One region of the Candidatus Clostridium eludens genome, then DNA from elsewhere that is predicted to be linked to it. Evidence: a T-box and tRNA genes for the amino acid it is inferred to sense, from the RefSeq annotation. Region 1 holds a T-box; the other holds one or more tRNA genes.

What was found. The T-box of region 1 lies ahead of thrS (threonine--tRNA ligase). A T-box ahead of a tRNA ligase gene usually reads a tRNA of that ligase, here a tRNA-Thr.
Region 2: it encodes a tRNA-Thr, which carries the amino acid that the T-box ahead of thrS (threonine--tRNA ligase) is inferred to sense. The anticodon was not compared.

The regions. Positions count from the first base shown of each region.
Region 1 covers NZ_JBJHZX010000003.1:134,692-143,976, forward strand. The annotation lists gene ACJDU8_RS03175 (hypothetical protein) at 420-935, shown strand; gene ACJDU8_RS03180 (MASE3 domain-containing protein) at 1,034-3,271, shown strand; gene ACJDU8_RS03185 (cell wall-binding repeat-containing protein) at 3,375-5,240, opposite strand; tRNA gene ACJDU8_RS03190 (tRNA-Cys) at 5,582-5,655, opposite strand; tRNA gene ACJDU8_RS03195 (tRNA-Gly) at 5,664-5,738, opposite strand; tRNA gene ACJDU8_RS03200 (tRNA-Phe) at 5,744-5,819, opposite strand; tRNA gene ACJDU8_RS03205 (tRNA-Asp) at 5,824-5,900, opposite strand; tRNA gene ACJDU8_RS03210 (tRNA-Val) at 5,907-5,982, opposite strand; gene ytxC (putative sporulation protein YtxC) at 6,267-7,166, shown strand; T-box leader at 7,235-7,492, shown strand; gene thrS (threonine--tRNA ligase) at 7,618-9,285, shown strand, end outside.
Region 2 covers NZ_JBJHZX010000015.1:87,988-97,272, forward strand. The annotation lists gene rplA (50S ribosomal protein L1) at 1-659, opposite strand, end outside; gene rplK (50S ribosomal protein L11) at 714-1,139, opposite strand; gene nusG (transcription termination/antitermination protein NusG) at 1,215-1,736, opposite strand; gene secE (preprotein translocase subunit SecE) at 1,781-2,011, opposite strand; gene rpmG (50S ribosomal protein L33) at 2,057-2,206, opposite strand; gene tuf (elongation factor Tu) at 2,398-3,591, opposite strand; tRNA gene ACJDU8_RS11505 (tRNA-Thr) at 3,679-3,754, opposite strand; tRNA gene ACJDU8_RS11510 (tRNA-Gly) at 3,764-3,838, opposite strand; gene sigH (RNA polymerase sporulation sigma factor SigH) at 3,926-4,558, opposite strand; gene ACJDU8_RS11520 (NYN domain-containing protein) at 4,643-5,155, opposite strand; gene rlmB (23S rRNA (guanosine(2251)-2'-O)-methyltransferase RlmB) at 5,152-5,931, opposite strand; gene ACJDU8_RS11530 (Mini-ribonuclease 3) at 6,126-6,560, opposite strand; gene cysS (cysteine--tRNA ligase) at 6,590-7,987, opposite strand; gene ispD (2-C-methyl-D-erythritol 4-phosphate cytidylyltransferase) at 8,192-8,887, opposite strand; gene ACJDU8_RS11545 (PIN/TRAM domain-containing protein) at 8,891-9,285, opposite strand, start outside.

The sequences.
Region 1 (9,285 bases):
GTTATCCTTTAGGAGAAGAACTTATCCAGGCGCGTAGCAGTGCTTATCTCCCACTTTGAAGAAGATGGGTGTTAGCAATGGTAGCGGTCGGATAAATGATTATGAGAAAGATTCTAAAAATATATTTTTAGAATCTTTCTCATTTAAGGAGATCTTATCCAGATTTGAACTGGAGATAAAGGTTTTGTAATTATATATTTTGCTAAAAGTGTTGGGAATATCTGCATTTAGTTATTTTGTAGTATAGTACTATGTTAAAATTATAACACAATCAAAAATACCAGTAAACAAGTAACATATTCCAGATATACACATATTAATGACATATTAGTAAGGCACTTTTAGATGAATAATCAAAGGGTTTGTGGTATAATTCACCTGATATTTGTTTTAAATATACTTAAATGAGGAGGGGGATTGTGAAAAATAGTGTAATATATACAGCACTTATGGGTGTAATTATTGCGCTTACTATTGCCTTCAAGGTTTTAATGATGGCAGCTCCCAATATAACCATAGTTACAGCTGTTGTAATAGCAGTTACCATAGTTTTTAGTGATAAGGACTATCGCACAGGAATTAAGTCAGGATTGATAATAGCTATTATGTATCCCATAATCACCGGAATGATTTATGGTATAGGAGTTTGGACAATTTTACAAGCATTATGCTGGATGTTGGTTGTATTTGTATCTCTTTTACTAAAAGGCTTAATAGGTAGACAGTCAGTATTAAAGCTGTCCATTATGGGGTTTAGTTTAGCTTTCGTATATGGATTTAGTATGAATATTTGTATGGCTGTACTTTCTGGAACCATGGTAACTAGTGTAATGGCTTATTTTATAATGAGTTTCCCTTATGATTTAGCCCATGCTATATCAACTTTAGTGGCATTACCCGTATTGGTAAAATTATTAAAATTAGTAAAGATATAATACATAATTGTTATTCTAAATTGTATATATATTCCCACAATGTTCATATGGTGGTATAATTATGTAGGATAATGCTATAGGATGGGAGATAAGTAATAATGATAAAAATAATATTAGAGGAACTAAAGAAGAAACCTTTTTTATTTATTGTAACCCAATCAATTATTATTTTACTTTTTTCTGATGTAGTTACACATCTTGTGTTTCCATTGTGGACAGAATATAATGGGATTTTTCATTCATTTATGGAGCTGATGTGTATAGTTTTAGCTTCTACTTCGTTTCTAGTAGTGTGGTGTAGATACTATAGTAATTCTGTCAAAAACCAAATTATAGCATTGGGTTTCTTAGCAATAGCAATTTTTGATCTTCTGCATGCTTTTTATTTTGCTGCTTTGGGATTTTCACCAAAGAATTACTTTGATTTATCAGCTAGGTTTTGGATTATTGGTAGAATTACTGAAGCAATCTTACTTTTAATTATTACTGTTAATTTATCTAAAATAAAAATAAACAAATGGTTAGGGCTATTTGGTTCACTTACCTATTCCCTTGGTATATCATACTTTATACTTTTTCATGAAAATCTTTTTCCAATACTATATACTTCAAATGGGGTAACTAATATTAAAATGTTACTTGAATACTGTATAATATTTATATTAGTTGCTGCAATATGGAACTTAAGAAAAAAAATAAATAATAAAGATACATTTACATATAAATACATTGCTATTACAATCCTGTTATTTATACCCGCGGAGATTTGCTTTACTACCTATAAAACCTTAACGGCCTTTGTGGCAACTTATGGACATATTTTGAAGATAGCATATTATATATGCTTATTTAAAGGTATAGTGAAAACAGAGATAAGTTATCCCTATTTAAGGTTAGATGAAGTTAACAAACAGTTGCAGGATACATTAAATGCTATTCCACTGGCAATTCATACCTATGATAACAACCTAAAGATAACTTTTGCAAATAAGAGATTTGAAGAATTGCTTCACTGTAAATCAGCTGATATGGTTGGATTAACCATGGCTGAATTTCTAAAGAAAGTTGAAAAGGTTGGCAGGGAAGATGAGAATAAGCTTCCAAGTAGTTTAATAGAAAAAGGTATAACTATGGAGAACATTATTAGAACATATAAAACACCAGAGGGTAATAAAGTTAAACTCCTTGTTAATATTCATAAAATAGAAAACGGTATCATGTTTATATCCAGGGAAGCTGCTGGGGAGCAAGCTATTGAAAATTTAAATTTACAGACTGAGACTATTCTAAATTCTATGGTATACCCAGCAATGATAATAAATAGTCATGGTATTATAACGGCTTGTAATGTATCATTTGAGAATCTACTGGACTTAGACAAGAATCATATTATAGGCACTTCTCTTCTTAAGATAAATAAAATGGTCAAATTTAATAATAGGGAAGTAGTGAATAAGTTTTTCCAGGGCGATTTATATGATGAATACTATGAGGCCTCATTAGTGTCCATGAAAGGTATTAAAAAGGATATAACTGGACAAGTATCCTCTATATATAATGTTGAAAATGAGAAGATTGGAATAATATCTGTAATGCAAGATGTTACTGAACTGAAGAATAATCAGGAAAAATTAATAAATCAAGAAAAGCTGGCATTATTAGGGCAAATGGGTGCCAGTATAGTTCACGATACAAGAAACTTTTTAACTACGATAAATGGTTCTTGTCAGTTAATTGAGCTTTATTCAGATGATGTAAAAATAAAGGAATATGCTGAAAAAATTAAAACCGATACTCAGGAGGTTAATAGGATCATAACTGATTTTCTAACTTTAGCAAAACCAGCTAGTATTGCCGTTGAAGAAGTTTCAGTATATGATCTGCTTAGTTCAGTGAAAAAATTGATGCAGACCTCATCCTTGATAAAAGGAATAGATGTTGATTTTGACTTTAATCATGATGAGAGATATGTAATGTGTGACCAAGTGAGAATTAGGCAGGTGATTTTAAATATATGCAAAAATGCAATTGAAGCAATGGAAAACGTGAAGCAGCCAGTTCTGAAGATTGAAACGGGTATTGATGATGTTGCTAATGAAATATATGTGCGAATATCCGACAATGGGTCGGGTATACCTAAAAAAAATATGCCAAAGTTAGGAACTCCATTTTTTACTACAAAGAAAAATGGAACTGGATTAGGGCTGAGTTCTTGTTTCCAGATAATCCACGAACATAAAGGAAGGATTGAGGTGAAAAGTGAATTAAATGTTGGGACAACTTTTAATATAATTTTACCGTGTATACCTGACGATGATGATGAAAAATTAGTATGAATATAAAAGAAAAATGAAACTGCTACATTCTACAAAAACTTATATGTAATTCATCTATTATTGCATACAAAAAGCACTAGGAGTAAATCCTAGTGCTAGTAATTTAATAATCTCTATTATCAGTGCCATCTATTCTAACTTTTTTATATCCAAAACAAAGTTCATCATCTCCTGTGTGATAATAATAATATATCCAGCCATTAGATACACTTGTTACTGCAGCTGCAGGAGTGTCTAATAATTTTGTATTGCTGCTACCATCAATTTTTATCTTATATAGATTACTTTCATAAAGACCTGCATAGTAAATCCAATCATCATATATATCAAAGGAACCTCCTCCATTTATATCTACTAGACTAGTTTTTTCCGTTCCATCTAGTTTCATGTTTTCCAAATGAAAAACATGTCCATCATTGGAACTAGTAAAGTACAACCTGTCATTATATATTTTTAAGTCATATAAATTATACGATTCTTCCGAGGATATTTGCACTTTGTCAGTACCATCATTTTTCATTTTGTATATTTTTGAAGCTCCTTCTGAAGGTTGTTCTATATAATAAAAATAGTTATCTATGATATTAGGACTAGCTATCATACTATTGACAGGCACATTAATTTTGTTGCCACCATCTAGGTCCATTGTAGTAAAACTATTGTCTGATGATGAATAAATTTTATTATCTACTATTTTAAACCAAACACAAGGTTCATCACTTAGTTCAGTATCACTTGTACCATCAGTTTTTATTTTATATAAACGAGCAGCTATTTGATTGGTTGTAGATGTTTTTAATTCGGGGGCAATTGCGTTATAATAAATCCAATCCCCTATAACAGTAATATTGTATGCACCTTTATCACATAGTTTTACTGTTGAAGTTCCATCTGTTTTATATTTAAAAAGCGAAGCATTATCATAATCACCTGTGGAATAATAAATCCAATCTCCTTGTCTAACTTCTGAACCGGATAAACGTAAATTCGTAACTTCATTCTCATCAGGATATACAACCTTGTTAACCAAGCTATCAGGAACAACTGCAGTTCCTCCTAATATTTCGGTATCCTTCACAGAAGGCAATTTATCGAATGAGAATTTCTCTGTTGGCAGTCCAATGTAATCACTTACTAATAAAACACAGGTAGAATTTTTAGCTGCTAAAGCCGAGCCCGATAAGGCATCTGGAAAATTCTCACCATTAGCCATATAAATTTTATCAAAGTTCAACTCATTTTGAAACCTTCTTAACACTGCGATATTAGTGTCATATTTACTACTTCCCCATATTCTTTCGCTGTTCGGAAAGCTATTTAAGATTTTATCGCTTACCACATCATCTTCACCAATAATATAACTTTTGGTTATTTTATTGCTTTTTATGTACTTAGCTACAACATCAGGTAAAGTGTTTGATGGTGTAAGTATAACAGGCATAGATTTTTGAGCTGCAATAGGTGATATAGATAAAGCGTCAGGAAAGTTTTCACCATTTGCTACTGAAACCTCACCGTTAAAGTCTAATTGCTCTGCAATCTTAATCGAAGTTTCATATCTATCTTGTCCCCAAAGTCGTGTAGTTTTAATATTAAGCGCTTCAAGTCTGTTTTTAACAGAATCGGGTACTACAGCCGAACCGCCAATAATAAATACTTGCTTTACCCCTAATCTTTTTAACTCATCCTCAACCCTGCTGTCTAGAGTTGAGCCTGGATTTAATAGTATAGGTGCATTGTATTTTTTGGCCAGTGGAGCTGCACTAAGGGCATCAGGAAAGTTTTCACCATTAGCTAACACAGCATACTCTGAACCATTAGCCCAACCGCTTTTAGAAACTTCTATAGCCGTAGCATATCTATCGCTGCCCCAGATGCGCTGGATGTTATTTGAAGCCAATACTTTAGTTGACATAGAAAAGGTCATACCTATAGCACACAGCATAAGCATTAATTTGTTTTTAATCATTTCAGTCCCCCCCAAATATCAAGTGATTCTTAGGTTCAGGTGGAGTTTGCTCATGAGAAATGCTTTTCTCCACCTGAACCTTAGAAGAACTTATCCAGGCGCGTAGCAGTGCTTATCCCCCACTTTGAAGAAGCTGGGGGTGTTAGCAATGGTAGCGTTCGGATAAATAAATTTTTTAATTAATACAAACACTGTTACCAGTATAATACAAAATTCCATAATTTAAAATTTTTTTATTCTTTTCCATTCAACAGTCAAAGGTTCTTTAGTATTTTTTGGAACAATGAATACAAAAGAAAAAAGTAGTCTAACCACTGATTAGACTACTTTCCATATTAATTTGGAGGCGCCACCCAGATTTGAACTGGGGATAAAGGTTTTGCAGACCTCTGCCTTACCACTTGGCTATAGCGCCATATATACTGGAGCGGAAGACGGGATTTGAACCCGCGACGTTCACCTTGGCAAGGTGACGCTCTACCACTGAGCCACTCCCGCAAAACTGGTGGCCAGACCAGGAATCGAACCAGGGACACGAGGATTTTCAGTCCTCTGCTCTACCGACTGAGCTATCTGGCCAGATTGGCGACCCAGAAGGGACTTGAACCCTCGGCCTCCGGCGTGACAGGCCGGCACTCTAACCAGCTGAGCCACTGGGCCTTAAAATGGTGGGCACAACAGGGCTCGAACCTGTGACCCTCTGCTTGTAAGGCAGATGCTCTCCCAGCTGAGCTATGCGCCCATAAAGATCTCAATAAACTCTTGTCACGGTGACAAGTAATATTATATATTCACACATATATATTGTCAATACTTTATTATAATTTTTTCACATATTATTAAAATTAAATTTGATTTAAGCATTATCAAGGAAGTAAATAACCATTTACAATTGTAACCATCACATAATTTTATATATAATATATTATAATTTACAATAATATCATAGCTGTCGATATTTGACATTAAAAATTTGAATAGAGATTTGTTTTAGACATATACTACTTTGGAAGGGAGTGTGAAAAAATGCTGTTAATAACTATAGTATACAACAAAGAAAGAGAACATATAATGCAGGGAATAAAGGAAATAAAAGAATACTTTAAACACAAAAGTGTACTTATTGGAATATATGAAAGTATAGAGTCTGATACTCACTTCCTTAAAATATTTTGTGATAGAGAAATTAACCAGAAGCTTAACAATATATTTGATATGCATGTTGCCAGTATTCTTTATAACATAATAGTAGATGAATTTTGCAAAAAAGATGTGTTAGCTTTTTTGTCTGACACATACTTTTTTTTGAAATACGAAGAATTAGAGGAAATTAAAGAAGAAAGTTTAAAAGTATTAAAAGGAGAAATGCAAATTAGAGATGAAAATTCTATTTACTGCATAAATAAAAGGAATGAGATATTGGATAAAATATGTGCGTGTATGGATGAAAATAGAGAAATAAATATAGAGGGATTCATAACTTTCAGAATGAAAGAAGTTTTAGAGGATTTAGAAGTTATAATTGACAAAGTAGTGGAAAAATATATGGTAGAAAAGGAGTATAATGAGTTTATAAAGCTTTTAAAATATTTTGTAGAAATCCAGGAAAGCAAAATAGATTATTTAAGTATAATTATTGGAAATGATGGAAATTACGTTATAAAAGATAAATATGAAGAAGATATAACAGAAGGTTTTTTGAAGGATTTAACGGAATTAAAATATAGTGCTAATACTGAGTTGGACGATATTTTAATAAGTGCTTTGATAACAAATTCACCTGAAAAAATAGTAATTCATTGTGTTGAAAACTGCAAAAACATGGAGTTAATAGATACTATAAAAAAAGTTTTTACACACAGAGTTAACTTTTGTGATGATTGCAAAATTTGCAAAAGTATAAAAAATAATTTAAATAGGGTGTAGCACATAAAAACTTCTGCTTTTATATTGACATACTAATTTTAGAATAATATAATAATTGAAAATAGAAGTAAAAAGCTGTGAATAGGAAAGTAGATAAATGAATTGCTTTAAGAGAGAAGGATTATGAGCTGAAATATCCTTTAAGCAAAATTTATTGAAGACCACCTCTGAGTTGTATACTGAAATTTCAGTAAGTATTTCCGTTATCCTGCGTTAAGGGCATAGAGATAGTAACACCCTGCATTAATTTTGCTAAAATATATTTTTGAAATATGGATTATGGTGTTATTAATTTGGGTGGAACCACGGCAAAACTCGTCCCATTGTTTTAGGGAAGGGTTTTTTTATTTGCATGTTTTTATTTTTAAAATTATCGAAGGTTATTCATATTTATATATTTATTTTGTTTAAGGACTAAAATTACAAAGATGTATTTGAAGGAGGGAACCATATGATAAAAATAGGTTTAAAAGATGGTAAGGAAATAGAAGTAGAAAAGGGAGCAAAAGTTGCTGACATTGCGTCTAAACTAAGTGTTTCTTTATCAAAGAAGGCATTAGGAGCAATAGTAGATGGAAAAGTAGCGGAAATTAATGATGAAGTCAATAAAGACTGTAAACTTGAAATTTTGACCTTTGAAGATGAAGAAGGAAGGAAAATATTAAGGCATACAGCTTCTCATATACTTGCTCAGGCAATAAAAAAATTATATCCGGAAGTTAAGCTGGCTATAGGGCCGGCTATAGATTCAGGATTTTATTATGATGTAGATGCAGAATTTTCCTTTACACCAGAATTGCTTCAAAAAATTGAAAATAAAATGAATGAGATAGTTAAAGAGAATATAAAGTTGGAAAAATTTGAACTTCCAAGAGAAGAGGCCATAAAACTTATGGAAGAAAAAAAAGAGCCTTATAAAGTTGAATTGATAAAGGATTTACCGGAAGATGCAGTAATATCTTTTTATAAACAAGGGGATTTTGTGGATCTTTGTGCGGGCCCCCATGTACCTTCTACAGGGAGAGCCAAAGCAATAAAGCTTCTCTCTATAGCAGGTGCCTACTGGAGGGGAAACGAAAATAATAAGATGCTTCAAAGGATATATGGTACTGTATTTGAAAAGAAAAGTGAACTTGAAAATTATCTTAAATTAATGGAGGAAGCAAAGAGAAGGGATCATAGAAAATTAGGCAAGGAATTGGACTTGTTTAGTATTCATGAAGAAGGACCTGGATTTCCATTTTTTCATCCTAAGGGAATGGTTATTAGAAATACCCTGCAGAATTTTTGGAGAGAAATGCATGCCAAGGCTGGATATGATGAAATAATGACTCCTATTATATTAAATGAGGAATTATGGCATAGATCCGGACATTGGGATCATTATAAGGAAAACATGTATTTTACTAAAATAGATGATGAGAATTATGCTATAAAACCTATGAATTGCCCGGGATCCATACTGGTGTATAAAAATGCCATAAGATCTTATAGGGATCTTCCAAAGAGATTTGCAGAAATGGGAGTTGTTCACAGACATGAAAAATCAGGTGCATTACATGGACTTATGAGAGTAAGATGCTTTACCCAGGATGATGCCCATATATTTATTACCAGAGATGGTATTGCAGATGAAATAATGAAAGTTATAAAGCTTATAGATAATTTTTATAAAGTATTTGGGTTTGAGTACTTTGTTGAACTCTCCACAAGACCTGAAGATTCTATGGGAAGTGACGAAGATTGGGAAGCTGCAACTGAGGGCTTGAAAAATGCATTAGAAATTGCAGGACTTAACTATAAGGTTAATGAAGGAGATGGAGCTTTCTATGGACCTAAAATAGATTTTCATTTAAAGGATTGTATAGGAAGAACCTGGCAGTGTGGAACTGTACAGTTGGATTTCCAGATGCCTGAAAAGTTTGATCTAAATTATATAGGTGCAGATGGTGAGAAACACAGGCCAGTTATGGTACACAGAGTAGTGTTCGGCTCCATAGAAAGATTTATAGGTATTCTCATAGAACATTATGCAGGGGCATTTCCTGCATGGATTGCACCGATACAGGTGCAGGTTATGAATATTACTGATGCTCAAGGAGAGTATGTAAAAGAAATA
Region 2 (9,285 bases), on a different contig from region 1:
ATGCCAGGACCCATAGTACTTGATATTGCCACTGATTTTAAATATTGTCCTTTGGCTGCTGATGGTTTTGCCTTTACTACAGCTTCCATTAGTACACGAAAATTATCTAAAAGTTTTTGTACATCAAAAGACTTTCTTCCTATTGGCACATGAACTATAGATGTCTTATCAACTCTATATTCAACTTTACCAGCTTTAATTTCTTGAATTGCCTTTGCAACATCAAAAGTAACTGTACCTGATTTTGGATTTGGCATTAATCCCTTAGGTCCCAATATTCTACCTAACCTTCCAACAACCCCCATCATATCTGGAGTTGCTACCACTACATCAAAATCAAACCAATTTTCCTTCTGAATTTTTTCTACATATTCTTCTGCACCCACATAATCAGCTCCAGCATTTTCTGCCTCTTTAATCTTATCTCCTTTAGCTAATACCAAAACTCTAACTTTTTTACCAGTTCCGTGTGGAAGAACTACAGCTCCTCTAACCTGTTGGTCTGCATGCCTTGGATCTACTCCAAGTTTTACTGATAATTCTATAGTTTCATCAAAATTAGCTTTCGCGGTCTTTAATACAAGTTCCATAGCTTCCAATGGTGTATAAAGTATTTTTCTGTCAACAAGCTTAGCACTTTCTTCATATTTTTTTCCCAACTTAAATTCCTCCTTTGTGGTAATAACGGTATTTTACCTTCCACTATATTTCAACTAACCCTCTACTGTTATTCCCATACTTCTAGCAGTTCCTGCTATCATCTTCATAGCAGTTTCAACAGATGAAGCATTCAAATCTACCATTTTAGTTTCAGCAATTTGTCTAACTTGTTCATTAGTTACTTTAGCAACCTTAGTTTTATTTGGCACACCAGAACCACTTTCTATTCCCGCTGCCTTTTTAAGCAATACTGCTGCCGGTGGAGTTTTTAGTACAAAACTAAATGATCTATCCTGATACACAGTAATTACTACTGGAATTATTAATCCTTCTTGTTTAACAGTTTTAGCATTAAATTCCTTACAGAAACCCATGATATTTACACCATGTTGCCCAAGTGCAGGACCAACTGGTGGCGCTGGAGTTGCTTTTCCTGCTGGAAGTTGAAGTTTTATCATTCCTACTACCTTTTTAGCCATAAATATACACCTCCTATAATGTGGTCATACAACAACATGTCCTCCCACCTATTTTAAAGACTTTGTCTTTATAAGTTATTCTATTTTTTCTATTTGATTAAAATCAAGTTCAACAGGAGTTTCCCTGCCAAACATATTAACTAAAGCCTTAATTTTTCTTTTTTCAGCATTTATCTCTTGAATAACAGCCAAGAAGTTTTCTAGTGGTCCAGACCTTACCTTCACATTTTCTCCTACCAATATATCTACATTTATAGGCTTTTCATTAATGCCCATATCTTTTACTTCTTCATCGGTAAGAGGAACAGGCTTAGAGCCAGGCCCAACAAAACCTGTAACTCCCCTAGTATTTCTAACTACATACCAAGAATCATCAGTCATTACCATGTGTACTAAAACATACCCTGGAAATATCTTCTTCAATGTTACTTTTTTCTTTCCATCTTTGATTTCAACTTGTTCTTCCATAGGTACTTGAACATCGTCTATGGAGTCATGTAATTCTCTATTTTCTATAGTTTTTTCAAGATTCATCTTAACTTTATTTTCATAACCAGAATATGTATGAACTACATACCACTTAGCTTTATCTGCCATAACTTTAGGGACAAGATTTTCTCTCAGCCCTTACCTCCTTATTCTTATTTTAAAATAGTTTTAACTAAAGAATTTAATCCAAAATCTATTATCGCAACAATCACCACATAAATAGCACAAAATGCAATAACCGCTGTTGTTGCTTTCTTTACATTTTCTTTAGAGGCCCAAGTTATCCTTTTAAATTCTACTACTAAGCCCTTAAAGAAATTAAAGAATCCCCCTTCAGGCGTAACTTGCCTATCAATTTTTTTGGCATTATCACGTGCAGACATTTCATTCACATCCTCAATTTTTTTAGTGTATGAGACTAAATTGCACTATTTAGTTTGTTTATGAACTGTATGCTTATTGCAAAACGGACAATATTTCCTTATTTCTAATCTATTAGGATCATTTTTTTTGTTTTTCATTGTATTGTAATTTCTATGTTTACACTCTGTGCATGCTAATATCACTTTTACTCTCATTGCTTTAACACCTCCCAAGTATATAAAGGTAATATATACTCTATACTCAATTAAGAACTTATTTTTAAATTAATACATCACCTAAACAATTTATCACAACTTAGTTTTTATGTCAATGCTATTAAATTTATGAAAAATAAGACTCTATATTCCTAAAAGGACTAGGTCTAGAAACCCAGTCCTTAACATAATTACTCAGATATAGTGGTAACAACACCTGAACCAACTGTTCTTCCGCCTTCTCTTATTGCAAACCTTAATCCTTCATGCATAGCTACTGGTGTTATTAATTCTACATTCATATCTATATGATCCCCAGGCATTACCATCTCTACTCCTTCTGGTAATGATATTGAACCTGTTACATCTGTTGTTCTAAAATAAAATTGTGGTCTATATCCATTGAAAAATGGTGTATGTCTTCCGCCTTCTTCTTTCTTTAATACATACACTTGGCCTACAAATTTTTTATGTGGCTTCACTGAACCTGGCTTTGCAAGTACCTGACCTCTTTCTACTTCATCTCTCTGTACGCCTCTTAATAATGCTCCTATATTATCTCCTGCCATAGCCTGATCTAGAAGCTTTCTAAACATTTCTACACCTGTACATACTGTCTTCTTCTTCTCTTCCTTTAACCCTACTATTTCTAATTCGTCCCCTATTTTAAGTACTCCACTTTCTACTCTTCCTGTAGCTACTGTACCTCTTCCTGTAATTGTAAATACATCTTCTATTGGCATTAAGAATGATTTATCTATTGGTCTCTCTGGTGTTGGTATATAGCTGTCTACTGCTTCCATCAATTCATGTATACATTTAGTTGCCTCAGCATCATCTGGATTTTCAATTACCTTTAACGCACTTCCTACTATTATTGGAACATCGTCTCCTGGGAATCCATATTCGCTTAATAATTCCCTTACTTCCATTTCTACCAACTCTATTAATTCAGGGTCATCTACCTGATCTGACTTATTTAAAAATACTACTATATACTGTACTCCTACCCTGCTTGCCAGTAGTATATGCTCTCTTGTCTGTGGCATTGGACCATCTGCTGCACTTACTACTAGTATCGCACCATCCATCTGTGCCGCACCTGTTATCATGTTCTTTACATAGTCAGCATGTCCTGGACAGTCCACATGTGCATAGTGTCTGTTATCTGTCTGGTATTCTACATGTGCTGTATTTATTGTTATACCTCTTTCTTTTTCTTCCGGTGCCTTATCTATTTCATCGTATTTTGTAGCTGATGCTTTACCTTCCTTTGCCAGCACCATTGTTATTGCCGCTGTCAATGTGGTTTTACCGTGGTCTACGTGTCCTATTGTTCCTATGTTTACATGCGGTTTTGTTCTCTCAAACTTTTCTTTTGACATTACTTCTTCCTCCTTGTTTGTTACACATTTTATTTAAGTAAACTCATCCTGGTGTGTTGTAAGAATTTCATAAATTATTATCTATATTGGAGCCCATGACCAGGATTGAACTGGTGACCTCCACCTTACCAAGGTGACGCTCTGCCTACTGAGCTACATGGGCAATTTCAACTGGAGCGGAAGACGGGACTCGAACCCGCGACAGCCAGCTTGGGAAGCTGGTGTTCTACCACTGAACTACTCCCGCCTGTGAATCTCTGCTTTTAACACCAATAAAACTACATACCGATTATCAATTTTAATACAAGTATATTTTTTTGTCAATATGTATTTTCTATTTATTAATTAAGCATTTTTCTAACTTTCTCTTGACTCTTTGCAATGCATTGTCTATAGACTTTGCATGCCTATCCAGATCACAAGCAATTTCTTGATAGGATTTTCCATCCAAATAAGACATAAGAACTTCCATTTCCAAACTGGACAATACTTCACCTATTTCAGTATGTATATGATTTAGTTCTTCCCTGCTAATTATTAGTTCTTCTGGATCTGCCACTTTAGCCTCTGATAAAACATCCAATAAGGTTCTATCTGATTCTTCATCATATATAGGTTTGTTTAAAGAAACATATGTATTTAATGGAATGTGCTTTTGTCTAGTAGCAGTCTTTATGGCTGTTATTATTTGACGCGTTACACAAAGTTCAGCAAAAGCTTTAAAAGACGACAATTTATCTGTCTTAAAATCTCTTATTGCCTTATAAAGTCCTATCATCCCTTCTTGATAAATATCTTCTTTATCTGCTCCGATCAAAAAATATGATTTTGCTTTAGATTTAACAAAATTCTCATATTTATTTATCAAATATTCTTGGGCCCTTACATCTCCCATTTTTGCTTGAATAACTACTTCCTCATCCAATTTTTCTTCAAAGGAGGAAATTTTCTTACTATTATAACCCATATCCACCAAGATATCCCCTCCAAAATAAATATAAAAAAACATATTTTAATTATACATTAAAATTAAATTTACAGTCAATAGATTTTAGCGACTTTTGCGAATTTTTTCAAGTTTTTCCAGCATATCCTTTGCTATTCTGTCTTCTAATGTATGCTTTTTTTCAGAATATTTTTTTTGAATTTTACTTTTTATTTTTAATTCTACATTTTTAACTTCATGGTAAAACTCAATAGATGACATTCTTGCAGCACCCCTCTGAAATGTTATCTGCTGTTCTAATGAATCAGAAGTCACTACAAACACTTCACTTCTACGTCCTATTTTATTAACTGTTTTTTCTATAAAGGAGTCTGCAGTTTCATTTTCCTTAGTGAATACTGTCATGACATTTTCACTTACTTTTTCTTTTTTTTCTAGGCTTCCTGCTACCATATGAGCATCAAATACTATACAAACATTATATCCTTTATAAGCTGCATAATTGCTTAAACTTTCTATAAGTTGTTGTCTTGCAGCTTCAAAACTATAATTCTTTATATCATTCAATTCAGGCCAACTATTTATTACATTATATCCATCTACAAAAATAATTCTCAATTTTTATCACATTTCATTTTTTGTTTCAGTATTTCGTACATTAAAATACCTGCTGCCACGGAAGCATTTAAAGAGGATATATTCCCTATCATGGGTATTTTTACTAATCCATCACACTTTTCTCTGGTTAATTTTGATATTCCTCTCCCCTCACTTCCTATAATTAAAGCTATAGAACTATTAAAATCAACGTCAAAGCAATAGCTTTCTCCGCTAACGTCGGCCCCATATACCCATATATTTTCTTTTTTTAATTTTTCTATTACAGTATTCAAATTTGTAACTTTACATATTCTTATATATTCTACTGCTCCTGCAGAGGATTTATATACTGAAGGCGTAATACCCACATTTCTTCTTTTCGGTATTATAATTCCATGTGCTCCGCATACCTCAGCAGTTCTTATTATGGCTCCAAAATTATGAGGATCTTCTATTTCATCTAATATAATTATAAAAGGATTTTCTCCTCTCTTTAGAGCATAATCTAATATATCCTCTACTTGGCAGTATCTATAAGGAGTCACCTGTGCAATTACTCCCTGATGTGCTCCTGTTTCAGAAATTTTATCCAGCTTCCTTTTATCTATTTTCTTTATAACCACACCTTTTTCTTTAGCAATTGCAAGTATTTTGTTTATAGAACCTGATATATTCCCATCTGTTATAAAAATTTGCTCTATAGTTACATTATTAGATTTTAAAGCTTCAATAACTGCATTTCTTCCCTCAATTAAGTCTTCTCTAACTTTAGGTTGGTTTTTAACGCTTTCCATCTTATTACTATCTTTATAATTTAAACCATCATGTTTATTTTTCATACTTCTACCCTTTGTATTTTAAATTTAATTGTTATTTTTTATTTTAATGTATTTTTATAGTTTTTATTTTCCCATAAGTATAATTTTCCCTTATAATCACAAACTATTTGTAAAGGAAAACTCTAGTACTAACCTTTTCAACTTTTAATCTAAAATTCCCCTTTATTCTTCAAGGTAATTATAAACTTAAACAAATATTTTAGTCTATCCATTTCACCAGTTAAATATAAGAATCCCACTAAAGTTTCAAATCCTGTTGCAAACCTATATTCTTGCATATCTGCATTTTTAGGCACTGTTCCAGATTTAGCATTTCTTCCTCTTTTAAAAAAGTACAATTCCTCATCAGATAGTTGTTTCTCTAACCTTTTTATAATTTCACTTTGAGAATGTGCTTTTACAAATTTTATAGCTCTCACATGGAGATTGTGCACTGACATATCTTCATGTTCATTTACTAAATAAGTTCTTACAAATAATTCATATACGGCATCTCCTACAAAAGCAAGAGTAAGGGGATTTAATTGTCTAACACTCACCTTATCAAATTTTATCTCCAGCAAATCATTCAAATCATTTTCCATTTAGTTTCTCCTATTAAGATATATAAAAACTATATTCTTTTCCACCTTACCCCTCCTGGAGTATCTTCCAAAATTATTCCGTTGTCTTTTAAATCATCTCTTATTTTATCAGCTAATGCCCAATTTTTCTCACGCCTAGCTTTTTGCCTTTTTTCTATTAAAAGCTGAATTTCTGTTTCTATACTTCCTTTTTTAGATTTTTGGAGTATTCCAAGTGGAGAACCTAACTCTCTTATTAAATCAAGTGAATAATTAATTATTGTTCTGGATGAATTTTCATGTATATTAGTATTTATGTCTCTTATCAAATCAAAAATTACTGATATAGCATCTGCAGTATTAAAATCATCATCCATTTTTTCTATATATCGTTGTTTATATTTATCTAATTGATTTTTATATTCTTCTTCATCCCGTAACATGCTATCATCCTTAGCTTTATCCAAAAGTTCTTCTAAATTTGTAATTGAATTGTAAATTCTATCTAGTGCTGATTGGGTAGAATCTAAAAGTTCAATACTAAAGTTTATAGGAGTTCTATAATGACCGGATAACATAAATAATCTTACAACATCCGATTCATATTTATCTAAAATTTCTCTTGTAGTAAAAAAATTATTTAAAGATTTGGACATCTTCTGATTATTTACATTTACAAAAGCAGAATGCATCCAATATTTAGAAAATATTTTTCCAGTTCTACCTTCACTTTGAGCTATTTCATTTTCATGATGGGGAAATTTTAAATCAGAACCACCTGCATGTATATCTATAGTTTCACCTAATATATTATAAGCCATACAAGAACACTCTATATGCCATCCCGGTCTTCCCATTCCCCAAGGACTTTGCCATGAAGGTTCTCCTGGCTTTTCATGCTTCCAAACTGCAAAATCCATAGGGTTCTTCTTTTTTTCATCTACATCTATTCTAACTCCCGTTTGAAGTTGTTCAATATTTTGTCCTGAGAGTTTTCCATACTTGTTGAATTGTTTTGTACTAAAATACACACTTCCATCTGCTTCGTACGCATAACCCTTATCTATTAAATCCTGTATAAATTCAATTATCTTTGTTATATAGAATGTGGCTCTAGGATTTACTGTAGCTCTTCTTATATTTAAAGCATCTGCATCTTTATAATATTCATTTATAAATTTATCTCCAAGCTGCTGTACAGTTATATCCTCATCATTTGCTCTTTTTATCATTTTATCATCAATATCAGTAAAATTTTGTACAAATTTTACATTATAACCTCTATATTCGAAATATCGCCTTACAGTATCAAACACCACAAAAGTTCTAGCATTACCTATATGGAAAAAATTATATACTGTAGGACCACATACGTACATTTTTACTTCCCCTGGGGTCAGAGGAATAAATTCTTCTTTTTTTCTGGTCATTGTATTGAAAATTCTCACTGAATTCTATACCTCCCTAATCTTATCTTTATGCTATCCATATAAATCCTATAATCAATATACTAAAATACTTAATTTTAATTCCTTAAATATTTTATCACATTATTGCAACTTATTTAAGCCCTATTCATATGCTGTCCATTATTCTTCAACATAAACATAAACCCGCAGTTTATCCTATGACGTTTATTACAACTGCAGGTTTTATTGCACTTTATGTATTTTCACTATATTTTCCGCTATAGCTAAATCCTCAGGTGTAGTTATTTTTATGTTGTCATAACTTCCTTCATATAAATAAACTTTATTACCATAATGCTCCACTACTGTAGTATCATCAGTAGCCTGAGAATTCTCATCCATGAATTTTTTATGACAGTCATAAATTAAATCATATTTGAAACATTGAGGAGTTTGAACCACAAACAAGTTCTCTCTTTCTAATGTAGTATGAGAAAATCCTTCTTTATTTTTAACCTTTATAGTATCTTTAGGTGTAATTCCACAGGCACATGCCCCATACATGTTAGAATACATTATTCCATCTTCAATGATTTTATTCGTAACAAAAGGCCTTGCCCCATCATGAATTAAAACCACGTCACAGTTTTTCAAGACCTTTAAGCCATTAAATACTGAATCTTGTCGTTCTTTTCCTCCACTAACTATCCCAATAACCTTATCAAAACTATACTTTTCAACTATTTCCTCTCTGCAATATTCAATTTCATCTTTAGCACATACCACTACAATCCCATCTATTAGAGAGTTTTGGGAAAATATATGAATAGAATAATACAAAATTGGCTTACCTTGAACAAGTATAAACTGCTTATTGATTGGCCTTTTCATTCTTTTTCCCTTACCAGCTGCTACAATAATAGCATAGTTGTTTCCCATAAATTATAACTCCTCTTTTTGCTTTGCGAATATCATTCTCCCTGCTGCAGTTTGTAGCACAGAAGTTACCACTACATCTTTTGTTTCCCCGATAAATTTTTTTCCTCCCTCTATAACTATCATAGTACCATCATCTAAATAGGCTATACCCTGTCCTGATTCTTTTCCATCTTTAATTATCTGCACATTCATTTCTTCTCCTGGAAGTACCACTGGCTTTACCGCATTAGCAAGTTCATTTATATTAAGTACTGGTACCCCCTGAAATTCTGCGACTTTATTCAGATTATAGTCATTTGTTACTACCTTACCGCTTAAAATCTGTGAAAGCTTCAAAAGCTTACTATCCACCTCAGTCATATTGGGGAAATCTTTCTCATATATTTGTACATCAATAC